DNA from 4 places in the Lacticaseibacillus salsurivasis genome. Region 4 is predicted to be linked to each of the others. Evidence: predicted binding sites of a transcription regulator. Region 4 holds the regulator's gene; each other region holds the start of a gene.
What was found. Region 4 encodes HrcA, which represses chaperone genes, less so after heat shock. Its sites were predicted from a motif close to TTAGCACTCNNNNNNNNNGAGTGCTAA; they were not measured.
Positions count from the first base shown of each region.

Region 1 (4,214 bases), on a different contig from region 4:
CGTAGCCTTCGTCAACCGCAGCGCGGGTAGCGTTCAAGGCATCTTCAATGCGATACTTGCGTTCCTTCAGTTCGGTTTCCGTAGCAGCCCCAACGCGGATCACAGCAACACCGCCGGCCAACTTAGCCAAACGTTCCTGCAGCTTTTCCTTGTCAAAGTCAGAGGTGGTTTCGTCGATTTGCTTGCGGATGGTGGCTACGCGTTCAGCAATGGCATCCTTGTCGCCAGCGCCTTCAACAATCGTGGTGTTGTCCTTGGTTACCGTCACCTTGCCGGCTTGGCCAAGCTGGTCGATCTTGGTGTCCTTCAGGTCCAGACCCAAGTCGCCAGTGATGACAGTGGCGCCAGTCAAGGCAGCGATGTCTTCCAGCTGAGCCTTGCGGCGGTCGCCGAAGCCAGGGGCCTTAACGGCAACGACATTGAAGGTCCCACGAATCTTGTTGAGGACCAAGGTTGGCAAAGCTTCACCATCAACGTCGTCAGCAATAATCAGGAGGGCCTTACCTTGTTGCACGATTTCTTGCAGCAAAGGCAGGATGTCTTGGATGTTGGAGATCTTCTTGTCAGTGATCAAGATGTAAGGATTGTCGAGGTCAGCTTCCATCTTGTCGTTATCAGTCACCATGTACTGGGACAGGTAGCCGCGATCGAACTGCATCCCTTCAACAACGGAAAGCTCAGTTTGAATCCCTTTGCCTTCTTCAAGGGTGATAACGCCGTCGTGACCGACTTTTTCCATCGCGTCAGCAATCAAATCGCCGACTTCTGGACTGGAAGAAGAAACGGAAGCAACCTGCGCGATTTCCTTCTTGCCGTTGACCTTGTGGGAAATCTTGTGCAATTCATCAACCGCAGTCTTCGTTGCTTCTTCGATTCCTTTGCGGATGCCAACGGGGTTAGCACCGGCGGTCACGTTCTTCAGACCTTCACGAATGATGGCTTGGGCCAAAACCGTCGCGGTGGTAGTCCCATCACCGGCGATGTCGTTGGTCTTGGTTGCGACTTCGGCGACCAACTTGGCACCCATGTTTTCGTAGTGGTCTTCTAATTCGATGCTCTTGGCGATGGTCACACCATCGTTAGTGATTTCTGGAGCACCGTAAGACTTGTCCAAAACCACGTTGCGACCTTTAGGCCCAAGAGTGGTTTTAACGGTATTTGCTAACTTGTCGACGCCTTCCAGCATGGAGCGGCGGGCATCTTCACCAAACTTAATTTCTTTTGCCATTTGTGTCTTTCACCTCATATATAGTTTAGTTAATGACTAGCAGGAGCAAAGGTTCTTGCTTACTCAACGATGGCCATGATGTCCTTTTCGTGCAGGACCAAGTAATCGTCACCTTCGTACTTCACTTCGGAGCCGGCATACTTATCGTACAGGATCGTGTCGCCTTCCTTGACGCTCAGTGGCAGCCGCTTGCCTTCTGGTGTAACGCCGCCTTCGCCAACGGCCACAATCTTACCTTGTTGTGGCTTTTGCTTAGCGTTGTTGGCCAGGACGATACCGCCAACGGTTTCTTCCTCGTCTTCAACGACTTTGACGATCACGCGATCTCCTAATGGTTTTAACAAAGCGATCCCTCCATACATGTTTAAGTTTGTTTTAGCACTCTTATGTCTTAAGTGCTAACTACAATAGATACTATAACCAGTTTCGGTTGCGAATGCAACCCTTTTACCCCACTCTGTTATACTTGGTGAAAAGAACGGCTCACACAGCATCATTGAAGGAGGCACCTTTCTTGTCACTGAAAAAACATGCTGCACAAATCCTCGGCCTCTACGTGGGGCTGCTAGTGTTATCGCAGTTAGCCCTCGCCTTTCTGCCAGGCCAAGCTGGGCTGTGGCTGATTATCGGCCTCGGCCTCGTGGCGGCGATTTGGGCTTGGCGCTGCGACCGGCAGCTGGTGGTTGCTAATGCCATTGAAACCCCAGGTGTGGCCAGCGCCCAAAGTCGCGTCGTCTGGGGGGTGACGGGCATTGCCGTTGTGCTGGTGATTCAACTGTTCGGCACTTGGCTGGAGAACTTGCTGTTTCACACCGCCGCGCCGACGTTAGCTCAGGCCACCACCACGCTGCACACCTTGCCGCTTTATGCGTTGGTGCTGATTGTCATTTGGCCACTGCTGGAAGAATTGGCCTTTCGCCGCGTGATTTTTGGCAATTTGGCCGGCGTCATCGGCACATTCGGCGCCGCACTGCTGTCTGGCCTACTGTTTGCCTTAGCCACCGACCCGGCGCATTGGCTCACCGCCACATTGGTCGGCATCGCCTATGCCTACTTGTATCGCCAAACCGGCAGCGTCGAAACTCCGCTGATTGCCCATATCGGCATGCTGACCTTGACCCTAGGGTACGCGTTCGTCCATTAACCCTGCAATCATTAAGCCTGCTTTAAATTCACGAGCAAATTAGTGCGTTTCATCAAAATATTTCTACAATAGAAAAAAACGAAAGCCGAGGACCCTTATGGATAGTCGCGTTAACCGCCGGAGCAATCGCCCCCGTCGGCCCTTACTCAAAATCTTGTTGCTTGTCATCACTACGCTGTTAGTGGGCGTTGGGGCTTATGGACTGCGGCTCTATTCCCAAGCCAAGTATGCCGTTGATTCCACTTACCATGGCATCGGCACCGAAGATGGCGACCAAAGTCAAGTGGCAGCGACCATTAAGGCCAAGAAGCCCTTTGCGATTTTGCTACTGGGTGTGGATACCGGTGCCTTGGGCCGCAGCGAAACTGGCCGCTCCGACACGATGATTGTGGCTGTCGTCAATCCCAAGAAGAAGACCACGACCATGGTTTCCATCCCTCGCGATACCGCAGCGAAGATGATCGGCACCAAGTCGTTCAACATGCAGAAAATCAATGCTGCTTACGAAATCGGCGGCTCCAAAATGGCGGTGAACACCAGCAGTAGCCTGGTCAACGTGCCGATCAAGTATTACTTAACCGTCAATATGGGCGCCTTGGAAAAAATCGTTGATGCCGTGGGCGGGGTTGACGTCAATGTCGCGTTCTCCTGGTCGGACCCGAAAGTCGGCAATTACAAGTTCACCAAAGGCAAGATGCACCTGAATGGCGCCGAAGCCTTGGCATACGCCCGCATGCGTCATCAAGACCCTAAAGGTGACTACGGCCGTCAAGAACGCCAGCAACAAGTGATCAAGGCCATTGTCAAAAAAGCCCTGTCCACCGACACCTTGAAGAACTTCGATAAGCTGCTGAAGACCGTCTCGAGCAACATGCGCACCAACTTGTCCTTTAACGACATGATGGCGCTGGCCACGAATTATCGCAGTGCGGCCAAGAAGATTACCTCCACCACCCTGCAAGGACATGACGCTTGGGTTTACCCTGGGCCTTCGTCTTACCAGATCCCATCGACCACCGAACTGCAGCGGGTTTCCGACCTGCTGCGCACGGCGCTGGGTCTACAGACCGAAACCTTGACCAACCAGAACGTCCGCGAAAACAATGCCAATACCAATTTCAATTTTGATAATGCCGCGGCGCAAACCTACGTGCTATATAATCCGGATCTATAAGGCTAAGCCCGCCAGTGTGCGGGCTTTTTTGTCATCACGCACGACCCCCTAGATTAAAAGGAGTAACCATGGCACGACTGCAAGCCCAACGGAAAATGCTATCGATTATCACAGCAGTGACCTCGCTGGTTTTACTGGGCTTGACCTTACTCACGGTCATTCCTTTGCCTTTTCCGACCCCGGATATCACCTCAAGTGAGCAGATTATGACTTTTCAATGGGCACCAAGGCTGGGCACGGCGGCCTTTGTGGCACTAGCCGGCTCGTTGCTGCTGTTCTTTCTCAGCCTCACCTTGTTTCGGCCCCGACTAGCGAAAGCGACAGGTTTCGTTGGGGTCATATTAACCCTCGCGCTGACCCTGATACTTACCCTGACACTGACGAGCTTTGATGGCGTCGTCACGGGCAACGATTTCTCAACGATCACGGTCAAACTAACCGAGGCGCATATGACAGGCAAAGTGTTCAGTTTGGAGCAACCGGCCGAACCACGACCAGCGAATTTGGCGATTGGCACCCCCGTCACGGTCAAAACTTGGCTTATCTTTCCCGCTTTTAAGCACTCATCATTCCAGCCACGGGCGATTATTGTGAGATAACCGGCCACCAGCCTAGCCTTGGCGAACTCGATTGGAATGGCTCTTGGTTGGCATCGGGATTCAAAAACG
Region 1 is NZ_BTTP01000010.1:62,818-67,031, forward strand. It holds gene groL (chaperonin GroEL) at 1-1,228, opposite strand, end outside; gene groES (co-chaperone GroES) at 1,288-1,572, opposite strand; gene AAA927_RS08425 (CPBP family intramembrane glutamic endopeptidase) at 1,743-2,372, shown strand; gene AAA927_RS08430 (LCP family protein) at 2,470-3,546, shown strand; gene AAA927_RS08435 (hypothetical protein) at 3,615-4,145, shown strand.
Region 1: a site for HrcA is predicted at 1,604-1,630, ahead of groES (co-chaperone GroES). Genes of this name have one in related genera too.

Region 2 (4,214 bases), on a different contig from region 4:
AGTAGCGCTTCGCAAACCGCTTTTGCGAAAGTTGAAAAGGCCGTCGTTTCTGTCATCAATATGCAGAAGTCGCAAAGCACCAGCAGCGGCCTCGATGTTTTTGGTGACATGTTCGGCCAAGATAGTGGCTCATCATCCAGTAATAGTAGTAGTTCAGGTAAGTTAGAAGAAGCCAGTGAAGGTTCCGGGGTCATTTACCAAAAGAAAGACGGTAAAGCCTACATCGTGACGAACAATCACGTGGTCTCTGGTTCCGATGCGCTGGAAGTCATTTTGTCTGATGGCACCAAGGTAACCGCGAAATTAGTCGGGACGGATTCGACTTCCGACTTGGCGGTCCTGTCCATTGATGCCAGCAAGGTCACCACAGTCGCCAGTTTCGGTGACTCCAGCTCGATTGCTGCTGGCCAAACCGTCCTGGCGATTGGGTCGCCGCTGGGCTCGCAATACGCAACCTCAGTGACCCAAGGGATTATTTCCGCCACCAGCCGGACTGTGGATGTGACCGATGAAACCACCGGCCAAACCACTGGCCAAGCAACGGTTATCCAAACCGATGCCGCCATCAACTCCGGGAACTCTGGTGGGCCGCTGATCAACTTGTCCGGGCAGGTCATTGGGATTAACTCGATGAAGCTGTCCGGCACCAGCAACTCAGAAGCGACGATTGAAGGGATGGGCTTTGCCATTCCAAGTAACGAAGTCGTTTCTATCATCAACCAGTTGGTAGAAAAAGGGAAAGTCGTCCGTCCAGCCTTAGGGATTGAAGCCCGGGATCTGTCCTCGGTTTCCGCCTCGCAGCAAAGCTCTTTGTTGAAGGTGCCATCAAGTGTCACCTCAGGGATCGTCGTGGCAGGCTTTACTTCCACCAGTGTGGCCAAGCAAGCAGGGCTTAAGCGCTACGACGTGATTGTCGCCGTTGACGGCACCAGCGTCTCCAGTGTGGCGACGTTGCACACCGCGCTTTACAAGCACGCAGTCGGGGACACCATCAAGTTGACCTACTATCGCGGTAGCGAGAAGAAGACCGTCAGTGTGAAGTTGAGTCAAACCACGGATCAGCTGGACACGTCGAGTTCAAATTAATGATCAATAATGGGAACGGAATGATCCGGTGAAGGTCATTCCGTTTTTTGTTGTCATTGCCAGCAGTTGGTTCTGAATAATCCACGTAGAATTCACCATGCTGCTACCCTCATTCGGAAAGTCCGTTGCATTCGATGATGCGGCGAGCTTTTTACTGTCAAATTCCAGATGTTGGACAGTGGCCACGCCGAAATGTTCAGGATTACTTTGTCAAGTGTGAATTGTGAGTGGGGACAACTGACCCCTTAGCCTGTGGATAAGTCTGTGGATAGTGTTCATAACTTGGATTGTACGTCGTGGATAGTTTTTTGCACAGGGTGTGGATGGCCTGTGGATAAGAAAATTTTCTTGCTCACCAAACACCTGTACGGCCTATTGGAACAGGGTTTTGGACAGGGTAGTTCGTGAAATTGAATTATTGGCTAGTGTGGATAACTCGAAATCAAAAATAATTGACTTGATTTTTCGCGACACGAAATCTGGTGTCAAAAACGAAGGTGAACACAATCACTAGCGGTCAAGTTTTTAACTGTGTGGATAACTGTTGGGGATAGCGTGTGTTTGGGTGTGTATGATCACCTTACTGACTATCGTAAAGTAAGTTAATCTTGACTTTATCTCCGCAACTCCGTAATATAGGAGCTGGAAAGGTTGTGCACAACCTAAAAACCACGAAAGGGTGAGTCAAAATGGAAATCTCAATCAAGCCAGAAGCAAAGACGTACTTAGCAGGGAAGGTCTTACCTAGTGAGCACCTGTTCCTCGCCTTAGATGACGGTAGTAGCAAGTACTCGAAGCTCGGCGGCACCTGTGCCATTGGCAACAAGTTCCAGCTGGTGATCAGTGAAGTGGCCGATGACGACTATGCTGACGCCTTGGCCAATGATGCCGATCTGACCATCACGACTGGTAGTCTGGAGCCGATGTACCTGGGCCATGGCCTCACCCTGGATTATCGCAACGGGGCCCTGAACCTGCGCGATGATAGTGGCGTTTTGGACGGCGCGGTGACCTTAGACCGGGCGCAGCCGCTCAGCGATGAAGAACAAGCTCGGCGTGAAGAAATGAAAGCCTTGGGTGGCAAAATCTGCTAACAGACGCTTAAAAGCACTGCTGCACCGGAACACAACCGGGGCAGCAGTTTTTTTTAGTTTATTTTTAGCACTCTATTGACAAGAGTGCTAAAACGACCGATAATACATTATGTAAACAAGGAACGAACGAAACCTTGTTGAGCTGGATATGAAAGGAAGTCATCAATGATGGCAAATGAACTTATGCGCGATCGCTGGTTGGCTGATCCATTCTCTGATTGGCTGGACGCGGTCCCAACCAGTGACCTACCAACGGATATTGAAGAAACCGCCGATGCTTATATTGCGCGGCTGAATGTTCCTGGGGCCACTAAAGATCAAATTGATTTAAATTATCAAAATCAACAACTGACGGTATCGGTACAACGGCCGGACCCGGCTGATAACCACAATTACTTGGTTCAAGAGCGGCCTCAAGCGGCGACGAAGCGGGCATTTCGGTTGCCGAACGTGGCCGCTAACGCCATTACCGCCGATTTAACGGCTGGGGTTTTGACCATCACGCTGCCGAAGTTGACTCAGGCCGCAGCGGACCATCAGATTCCAATTGCTTAAGCATTTTATTTGAATGTCAAAATGGCGACCTGTTAGCCTTGAATTGTTCCAAAGAAGTACGCGCAGAACAATCAGCGCGACTAGCTCAGATTTTAGAAAGGAAGTTTTGGTTATGGCAAATGACTTGTTGACGCGGAATGACTGGTTGGATGATCCCTTTTTCGATCACTTTGCTCCACGGTTCTTTGACCGCATGATGCCTGATACGAAGGTGTTGAAGACGGACATCAAAGAAACCGACAAGAATTACGTCGCTAAGGTGGATGTACCTGGCATCAAGAAGGACGACATTCACATCAACTACCAAGATAACGTGCTGAACATCAGTGTGAAGAAGGAAGACTTCAACGATCACAGTGATGATAAAGGCAACATCTTGATGAGTGAACGTGGCTATGGCGCGATGAGCCGTAGCTATCGGTTGCCCAACGTTGACGAAGACAACATCAAGGCGGCTTACGACAACGGCGTGTTGACCATTACCTTGCCGAAGCTGACCGAACAGCAACAAGATCCTCATCACATCGAGATTGAATAGACCCCACTATTCTCATCATCGATACCCATTTCCTCCTCCCAAAAAATGAGTCCTGCTTCAGATTGCCCAGTCTGAGGCGGGGCTTTTTTGCGTGAAAGGCGAATTTTGCTGGCTGGTTACGGTATTATAGGCAAAGAGATCAAATATAGGAGTGAAAATCATCATGAAAGAAACGGAGCAAGCAAAAATCCCGCCGCAACCGGCGACCGAGCGCTTGACCGTCACCGTGCCAGAAGGGGTATATGCACAGTTGCGGGTGAAACCAGATACCCCAATGCAACTGTTAATTAAAAATGATCGCATCATCATGCAACCAGAGCGAGTGGAGCGCCTGCGGTCTGGGCGGCTGAGCTTTATTTGGCCGCTGGCGGTGGCAGGCGTTGCGGCGCTGGGGGCGTTCATTTATTGGCTGAGTCAAGGGCTGCACATGATACCGCTGGATGGGGATGTGTCGGTGGCCAGTTTTACCATTGGGTTGGGGCTGGTTAGCGGGACCTTGCTGTTTGCTGGGTTTTTCATTCAGTCCCGCAATGACCCAGACAATCGCTTCTCCAAACGGGTGTACTGGCGGAATTTTCCCGTGATCATGATCGCCTTTGTGGTGATTTTGGGCATGCTGCTGCTAGGGGGTTCCTGGGTGCTGGGGGCTTTGTTCCCTGGCGCGAGTTTCGACCTGTTCACGGCGCTGGTACTGCTGTTAGTATTTTTGTCGTTAGCGAATATTTTTATGGTGCAAATGGCGCTGCGGCTCAATGCCACGACCTTGTCCACTTTGCTGACGGTGGTGGTGATTTCCGGCGCCGTGATTGCGATGGCGTCTAATGGTAGTCGCCGTTGGTGGCAGTATAACCTGAGCTTTTTGGGGACCCAGTTGGCGCGCAACGCCTGGCAATTCAATCTGACGTTGGTGATGACGGCTTTGGTGATGATCACCCTAGTGG
Region 2 is NZ_BTTP01000002.1:63,744-67,957, forward strand. It holds gene AAA927_RS02565 (S1C family serine protease) at 1-1,086, shown strand, start outside; gene AAA927_RS02570 (iron-sulfur cluster biosynthesis family protein) at 1,776-2,180, shown strand; gene AAA927_RS02575 (Hsp20/alpha crystallin family protein) at 2,349-2,735, shown strand; gene AAA927_RS02580 (Hsp20/alpha crystallin family protein) at 2,848-3,273, shown strand; gene AAA927_RS02585 (hypothetical protein) at 3,437-4,214, shown strand, end outside.
Region 2: a site for HrcA is predicted at 2,245-2,271, ahead of AAA927_RS02575 (Hsp20/alpha crystallin family protein). Genes of this name have one in related genera too.

Region 3 (4,214 bases), on a different contig from region 4:
CTTCATCAAATCTGCCTTATCCAAAGCCTTGAATTCGACAATATCATCGAAGCGGTTCAGGAATTCAGGTTTGAAGTAGTTGCCCAGCTGATTGAGCACGGACTTGGAAGTACCGTTAATCGAAGCACCAAACCCGACATTGGCTTCGGCGTCGGTGGAGCCGGCGTTGGAAGTCATGATGATGATGGTGTCTTTGAAGGAAACCGTGCGGCCTTGGCTATCCGTCAGGCGGCCGTCGTCCAGAATCTGCAAGAACATGTTCATCACATCAGGGTGGGCCTTTTCGATTTCATCCAGCAAGATCAAACTGTACGGATTGCGCCGCACTTGCTCGGTCAGCTGGCCGGCTTCTTCATAGCCGACATAGCCAGGAGGCGAACCGATGAGCTTAGACACGCTGAATTTTTCCATGTACTCCGACATGTCAAACCGGATCATCGCGTTCTCGGAACCAAATAGTTCTTTGGCCAGCTGCTTGGCCAGCTCGGTTTTACCCACGCCAGTTGGGCCAACGAACAGGAAGGAACCAATCGGCCGACCGGTCTTGTTGAAGCCAATCCGGTTGCGGCGAATGGCGCGAGCCACTTTTTCCACGGCCTGGTTTTGACCAATGACGTGGCTTTCCAGATCTGGCACCAAATTCTTCAGCTGCTGCTGTTCTTGCTCCTTGAGCTCGCCGACTGGGATATTCGTCATCTGTTCAACGATTTGTTCCATGTCTTTCTCGGTGACGGAAGGGGTATCGCTGGCGGCTTGCTTGGTGTCTGTTTGTTGCATTTTCTCCAGCTTAGACACTTGATCGCGGTAGAAAGCGGCCTTTTCGTAGTCTTCCTGCTTCAAGGCGTCTTGCTTTTGCTTTTCGGCTTCGTCGATTTTGGCCTGAATGGCTTTGGGATCAGCCACCGTGATGGTCAAATTCTTGCGGGAGCCGGCTTCATCGAGCAGGTCGATGGCCTTGTCCGGCAAATAGCGATCCTGGATGTAGCGATTGGACAAGTTCACTGCGGCTTCAATGGCATCATCGGTGTATTTCACATGGTGATACGCTTCGTAGCGCGGCTGGATGCCTTTGAGAATTTCAATGGTCTCTTCAGGACTCGGTTCTTCCACGGTGACCGGCTGCAGCCGCCGGGCGAGGGCAGAGTCTTTTTCGATTTGGCGATATTCATTGGAAGTCGTTGCACCCACCAGCTGCAGTTCGCCGCGGGCGAGGGCAGGCTTGAGCACGTTGCCGGCGTCCATGCCGCCTTCAGCGTTACCAGCGCCAACAATTTCGTGAATTTCGTCGATAAATAAGATGATATTCGGGTTCTTTTTCAGTTCATCAATCAGCTGTTGCATCCGCTGCTCGAACTGACCGCGGATCCCGGTGCCTTGCACCAGGGAGACCACGTCGAGTTGGACGACTTGGCGGTCTTGTAGTTTGGTTGGGACTTCACCGTTGGCAATCTTCAGGGCGAGTCCTTCAACCACGGCGGTTTTACCCACCCCAGCTTCCCCGATAAGCACGGGGTTATTCTTCGTGCGGCGGTTCAAAATCTCGATAACCCGGGCGATTTCACCATCACGGCCGATGACCGGATCGATTTCGCCATTCTTCGCTTTCGCCGTGAGGTTCACGCCGAATTGACCTAAGACGGAGTTGCCGCCTTGGCCGCCGCGACCATTGCCCCCGCGGCCGTTGCCATTACCATTGCCGCCGCGCCCGCTTTGGGTGGGTGGGGTTTGGTCTGGCTGGCCTTGGGCGCCATTAGCCATGGCGCGGAAGATGTCATCAAGGCTGTTGAAGCCGAACGGATCGTTACTTGCATTCGTTGGGTTCATATTGCCTCCTGCTTGTTGTTTAAGCTGCTGATAGCAGTTTTGGCATAGGTTGATTTCCTGGCGCTGACCATTGACGCTGGTATACAGGTGAATGGTGGCCGGGTTTTGATGGCAGTTTTCACAGAGCACCGTTGTTCACAACCTTTCTTCTTCGCTTCCTCTGCCGCTTTGCAGAGTGGTCAAGAATTTTGACCTTCTTTGACCTTGGCTTTAGTTTACACCCTTCAAACCAAAATGCAAGCACTCTCGACCATAGAGTGCTAATCTTTCTTACTTTTTGTTCGGAGGAGGGTGGCTGACGCGGGTGGCGCCGGCGGTGGGCTCCGCTTGGCGGGGGTGCTGGCAGTGCGGCCGGTCCGAGCCATAGTGCGGTCTCGGACCTAGTTTTGAAGCCGCAGTCGCTTCGCTCCGGTGCGTCTTCAAAACTGCCGCGATTAGCTCTGGAAAGCCCAGCGCAAAAAGCGCGCCGGTCTTTCTGTCGCTAATCGATTCACTGCCAGACCCTCACCAAGCTCCGCCCACCACCAGCGCCACCCGCTCGCGAACAGTAGAAGTTACATGCTGACTGTGCTGGGCCGCATCCTATCTTGCGACAATCGACATCTGACGAATATAAATGATAGGGAGGAATCTATAGAGCCATGGAGAACCAAAAGCGTAGTCGTTACCGTTTGCTAGCGGTTGTGGTCGTGGCGGCAGATGGATGGGTGGTCCAGCCGCGAAACAGTTAGCCCACGAGGTGACTGCGGAGCAGGCAGCTCCTGGGCTAACTGGGGGCAACGGGGAGACGACGCGGAGCGAAGCGATGGTCGGCTCCCCGTTGAGGCTGGAGACCGCTGTTTGGCTCCAGCCGACCCCGCAGCCGGACCACCCAACCCGGCGCTGCCTCGACCGCACCCGCGGCCCTTCAACATTTTTGCAGGTTGAATGACTAGTCATCCTGCCCCCTCTAGTCTAAAATAGTCTCCGGAGAGGGGGCAAGCGAATGGCACCTGATTACGTGCAAATGATGGACGATTTACGGGCTGGCAAGCTTGATGAGATCGAGATCACGCCAGAAACGTTCCTGGCTTTTCGTAGCGCCTGGACCAATTACCCAGCGCGCAAAGAAATCGTTGGCTCAGCTAAGCGTGAGGGCATCATTATTTATCACTACCAATCCGCAACGGATGAATAAAACCACAGCCACCACTTGCCGTGAAAACGGAATAATGGTAAGGTTTACAAGAAATAGAATGCCTCATTCTATTCGGCAAAAGTTTAAATACGAAGGAGCAGATTAGTCATGGAAAAACGCGAATTTAATGTTGTAGCAGAAACAGGGATCCACGCCCGTCCAGCCACCTTGCTGGTTCAGGCTGCAAGCAAGTTCAACTCAGATATCAACCTTGAATACAAGGGCAAGAGCGTTAACTTGAAGTCCATCATGGGCGTTATGAGCCTGGGTGTTGGCCAGGGTGCCGACGTTACGATTTCCGCAGAAGGCGCTGATGAAAAAGAAGCCATCGCTGCAATCGAAGAGACGATGAAAAAGGAAGGCCTGTCCAACTAATGACAAAAGAACTTAAAGGGATCGCGGCAAGTGATGGCGTCGCTACGGCGAAGGCATACCTCTTAGTGCAACCCGATTTGTCATTTTCAAAGTCCACGATTGATGATGCACAAAAGGAAATCGACCGGTTGCACACCGCCCTCGATCAAAGTAATTCGGAACTGGAGACCATCCGGGCTAAAGCGGCTGAGTCATTAGGGGAAGAAGAGGCGCAAGTCTTCGATGCCCACATGATGATTTTGGCTGACCCAGAGTTCACCGGGGCCATTGAAACTCAGATCAAAGACGACAGCGTTAACGCTGAATCAGCGTTGAAGTCCGTTTCCGACGGTTTTATCACGACCTTCGAGGCTATGACCGACAACCCATACATGCAAGAACGCGCAGCGGATATCCGCGACGTGTCCACGCGTGTGTTGGCACATTTGCTTGGTCGTTCGTTGCCGAACCCAGCGCTGATTGATTCAGAAGTCATTGTGGTTGCCCATGATTTGACCCCATCTGATACCGCTCAGCTGAATAAGAAATTCGTCAAGGCGTTCGTAACCGATATTGGTGGCCGGACTGCGCACAGCGCGATCATGGCTCGTTCTTTGGAAATTCCAGCTGTCGTTGGGACAGACGAAGTGACCAAGGATGTCACCAACGGCCAAACCTTGACCGTTAATGGCTTGACTGGTGAAGTCACCATCGACCCAAGCGCCGATCAAATCGCTGCTTCCGAAAAAGCCGCTAAGGATTATGCCGCCCAGAAGGCAGAATGGGCTCAGCTGAAGACAGCTAAGACCATCACTGCTGATGGTAAGCACTTTGAACTTGGGGCCAACATCGGGACGCC
Region 3 is NZ_BTTP01000004.1:33,310-37,523, forward strand. It holds gene AAA927_RS04665 (ATP-dependent Clp protease ATP-binding subunit) at 1-1,953, opposite strand, end outside; gene ykzS (protein YkzS) at 2,810-3,001, shown strand; gene AAA927_RS04675 (phosphocarrier protein HPr) at 3,110-3,376, shown strand; gene ptsP (phosphoenolpyruvate--protein phosphotransferase) at 3,376-4,214, shown strand, end outside.
Region 3: a site for HrcA is predicted at 2,062-2,088, ahead of AAA927_RS04665 (ATP-dependent Clp protease ATP-binding subunit). Genes of this name have one in related genera too.

Region 4 (4,214 bases):
GCCCAAGTATGCCAAAGAACGGTTTGAGATTATCGTGGTCCCTCAAGATAGTGACGATGGCCAGAAGATTTCTTCCACTCGCATTCGCCAGGCCTTGGATACCGGCGACATCACCCTAGCCAATCATTTGCTGGGTTATCGCTACCAAACGACTGGCAAGGTCATCCATGGCGAGGCGCGCGGGCGCACGTTGGGTTATCCCACGGCTAACATTGACACCCCGGCCGCCGAGCGCTTGCCAGGCATTGGCATTTACGTGGTGCGGCTACAGGTGAAGGGGCAGTGGTACGGCGGCATGGCATCAGTCGGGCGTAATGTCACGTTTGGCGCCGATCGGCCCATCACGCTGGAAATCAACTTGTTTGATTTCAACCAAGATATTTACGGTGAGCCGGTGGTGGTCGAATGGTGGCGCTACTTGCGCGGTGAAGTGAAGTTTGATGGCGCGCAAGGGTTGATTGATCAGCTGGCCCAAGACGAACAGCACGCGCGCAGCACGCTGAAGGAGCAGGCATAATGGCAGGCGCTTATATCCATATTCCTTTTTGTTCGCATATTTGTTACTACTGCGACTTCAATAAGGTCTTCATTGAAGGCCAGCCGGTCGATGACTATGTCGACATGCTGATTCGGGAAATGAATCTGGTGATGGCCAGTCACCGCGATGAACGCATTGAAACCGTCTATGTCGGCGGTGGGACCCCGACGACACTGACGCCAGCGCAATTGGAGCGGTTAATTACCGGGATTCGCGAGGCGCTACACTTTGACGATGGCGAGTTTACCTTTGAGGCCAATCCCAATGACTTATTGACGACGGAAAAGTTGCAGGTGCTGCACGACAATGGCGTCAATCGGCTATCGATTGGGGTGCAATCCTTCAATGATGACATTCTTAAGCGCATTGGCCGCACTCACCGCGCTGCGGATGTCTACCAGGCCATTGCCAACGCCCACAAAGTTGGCTTTGAAAATCTCTCCATCGATCTGATTTTCCGCCTGCCGCAGCAAACCCGCGAAGACTTTCTCGCGAGTTTGCATCAGGCTCTAGATTTGGAGCTGCCGCATTACTCGACGTACTCGCTCATTTTGGAGCGCAAAACGATTTTCTACAACTTGATGCGCAAAGGACGACTGCAGCTGCCTAACCAAGATACTGAAGCAGATATGTATCAAGATGCCATTGATTTGATGGCCACGCACGGCTTGGCCCAATATGAGATTTCGAACTTTGCCAAACCAGGCTACCAGTGTCAGCATAATCTGCTGTACTGGCGCAATGACCATTACTTCGGGTTCGGAGCAGGCGCGTTCGGCTATGTGGGCCGCGATCGGTACCACAACTTTGGTCCCATTCAGCAATATCTGGCGCCGCTGCATGACCACAAGGTGCCGGTGATTGAACATCACTTGGTCCCACTGGAAGAGCAAGTTGAGGAAGAAATGTTCCTCGGCCTCCGCACCCGCGAAGGCGTGTCGCGCCAGCGCTTTGCCGACCGCTACCATATGAGCGTGGAGGCGGTGTATGGCGAGCTATTGGATCAGCTGGTTGCTCAGCAGCTCCTAGAAGTGGATGACCAGCGCATTCGGCTCACTAACAAGGGCCAGTTTTTAGGCAATGAAGTCTTTCAGCAGTTTCTGCTGGATGATCAGTTGGTATGATGAATCGGCCTCCGTCTTGGGGCCGATTTTTGGCTTAACGGCAAGGAATTAGCAGGCAGAGGTTGACTTTGCTAAGCGTGGTTGCTATATTATGTAGTGTACTTAGCACTCAAACAGTATCAGTGCTAAAAGAGGTGGGATTATGTTGACGAAACGCCAACTGCTCGTCTTGAAGGAGATCATTCGGTCATTCACTGAAAGTGGCCAACCGGTCGGCTCCAAGACGCTGATGGCTGAACTGCCGATTCACGTCAGTTCAGCGACAATACGAAATGATATGGCGGCACTCGAAGAGCAAGGCCTGATCAAAAAAACGCATAGCAGCTCTGGCCGGGTCCCATCGACCAAGGGTTATCGCTTCTACTTGGATAACCTAGTTGAACCGACGGCGGTTTCGGCCAATGAGATTGCGGCGATTCAACAAGGTTTCGGCGGTCATTTTTACAAAATCGACGAAATCGTGGCGCAAAGTGCGCGGATTTTGTCTAACTTGACTAGCTACACGGCGATCACCCTTGGGCCTGAGGTCACCAACCTCAAGTTAACCGGGTTTCGGATGGTGCCATTGGGCAATCATCAGGTGATGGCGATTCTGGTCACTTCCAACGGCAGTGTTGAAAGCCAGTTGTTCACCTTGCCGCCGGAAGTTGATTCCGATGGTGTCGAGAAGGCCATTCGTATCATCAATGACGAATTGGTCGGCTTGAGTCTCGGTGAAGTGGCCCAGAAGCTGCAAACTGAGGTGCCCGCGGTACTGTTCAAGTACATGACCTCGCCTGATGGCTTCCTGGATATCTTCGGGAACGTCCTCAAAAAAGCCGCGGCTGAACGCTTTTACGTCGGCGGCCGGTTGAATTTGATGGATTACCTAGGCGATAACGACGTGGATCAGCTCAAGCACCTGCTGGCCATGATGGATTCCGAGCAGGGCAACGTCAATGCCTTGCTGGGGCCGCTCCATGACTCGCACATCAAGGTCAAGCTGGGTTCAGAGCTGACGCCAGATGTGCTGGCAAACTTAAGCCTGCTGACGGCGAACTACTCTGTCGGCGAGCATGGGACCGGGATGATTGCCTTGATTGGCCCGACCCAAATGCCATATTCTAAGATGATCGGACTACTGGATGCCTTCCGTGAGGAGCTGGCAAAACGCTTGACCGATTATTACTCGCATTTTGATCAGTAAAACGGTAAGGGAGGCACGACATGACTGAGAAGAAGAAGGCCGAGCAGCCAAAAGCTGAGCCGGCCAAACAGCCATCGTTGAAAGAAGAAATCGCCGCGGAAATGACCGCCGATTTGGATGCTGAAATCAAAGACGAAAAAGTCGATGTGAAGGCACTGCAAAAAGAGCGCGATGAGCTCGAAGACAAATACCTGCGGGCCGCGGCAGAAATCAACAACATGAACAAGCGCTTCAACAAAGAGCGCGAGGCCGCCGCTAAGTATGACGGGCAAAAGCTCGCCAAGGCGGTGCTGCCGGTGCTGGATAATCTGGAGCGCGCCTTAACGGCCGACGTGAAAGAGGACAGCGCGGTGTCTTTGAAGCAAGGGGTCGAAATGGTTTACAATCATCTTGAGGCGGCGCTGAAAGAAAATGGCGTCACCGAAATCGACACCAAGGGCCATTTTGACCCGACCTTGCATCAAGCGGTGCAAACTGTGCCGGCGGATGATGACCATCCCAAAGACACTGTGGTGCAGGTCCTGCAGCGTGGTTACATGCTGAAGGATCGCGTGCTGCGGCCAGCGATGGTTGTTGTCGCAAATTAGTCAACTCAATTTTTAAAAACTGAATTAAGAAGGGGATTTAACTATGAGTAAAGTTATCGGCATTGACTTAGGGACCACCAACTCTGCGGTTGCGGTGCTTGAAGGCGGCCAACCAAAGATTATCACCAACCCAGAAGGCAACCGCACCACGCCATCTGTTGTCGCGTTTAAAGACGGCGAAATCCAAGTCGGTGAAGTCGCTAAGCGTCAAGCCATCACCAACCCAGATACCATTACCTCCATCAAGCGTCACATGGGGGAAGCCGGCTACAAAGTGAAGGTCGGCGATAAGGAATACACCCCGCAAGAAATCTCTGCGATGATCTTGCAATACATGAAGAAGTTCTCTGAAGACTACCTGGGCGAAGAAGTGACAGATGCGGTCATCACGGTGCCTGCTTACTTTAACGATTCACAGCGGCAGGCGACCAAGGATGCTGGTAAGATTGCCGGCCTGAACGTTTCCCGGATTGTTAACGAACCAACCGCCTCTGCTTTGGCCTATGGTTTGGACAAAGGCGACAAGGATGAAAAAGTCCTGGTTTACGACCTTGGTGGTGGGACGTTTGATGTCTCCATCCTTCAGTTAGGCGACGGCGTGTTCGAAGTGCTGTCCACGAACGGCGATACGCACCTGGGCGGTGATGATTTTGATAACAAGATCATCGACTGGTTGGTTGCTGAATTCAAGAAGGACAACAACATCGACCTGAGCCAAGACAAGATGGCCATGCAGCGCCTGAAGGATGCCGCTGAAAAGGCGAAGAAGGACCTGTCTG
Region 4 is NZ_BTTP01000008.1:50,261-54,474, forward strand. It holds gene ribF (riboflavin biosynthesis protein RibF) at 1-517, shown strand, start outside; gene hemW (radical SAM family heme chaperone HemW) at 517-1,662, shown strand; gene hrcA (heat-inducible transcriptional repressor HrcA) at 1,805-2,848, shown strand; gene grpE (nucleotide exchange factor GrpE) at 2,869-3,435, shown strand; gene dnaK (molecular chaperone DnaK) at 3,479-4,214, shown strand, end outside.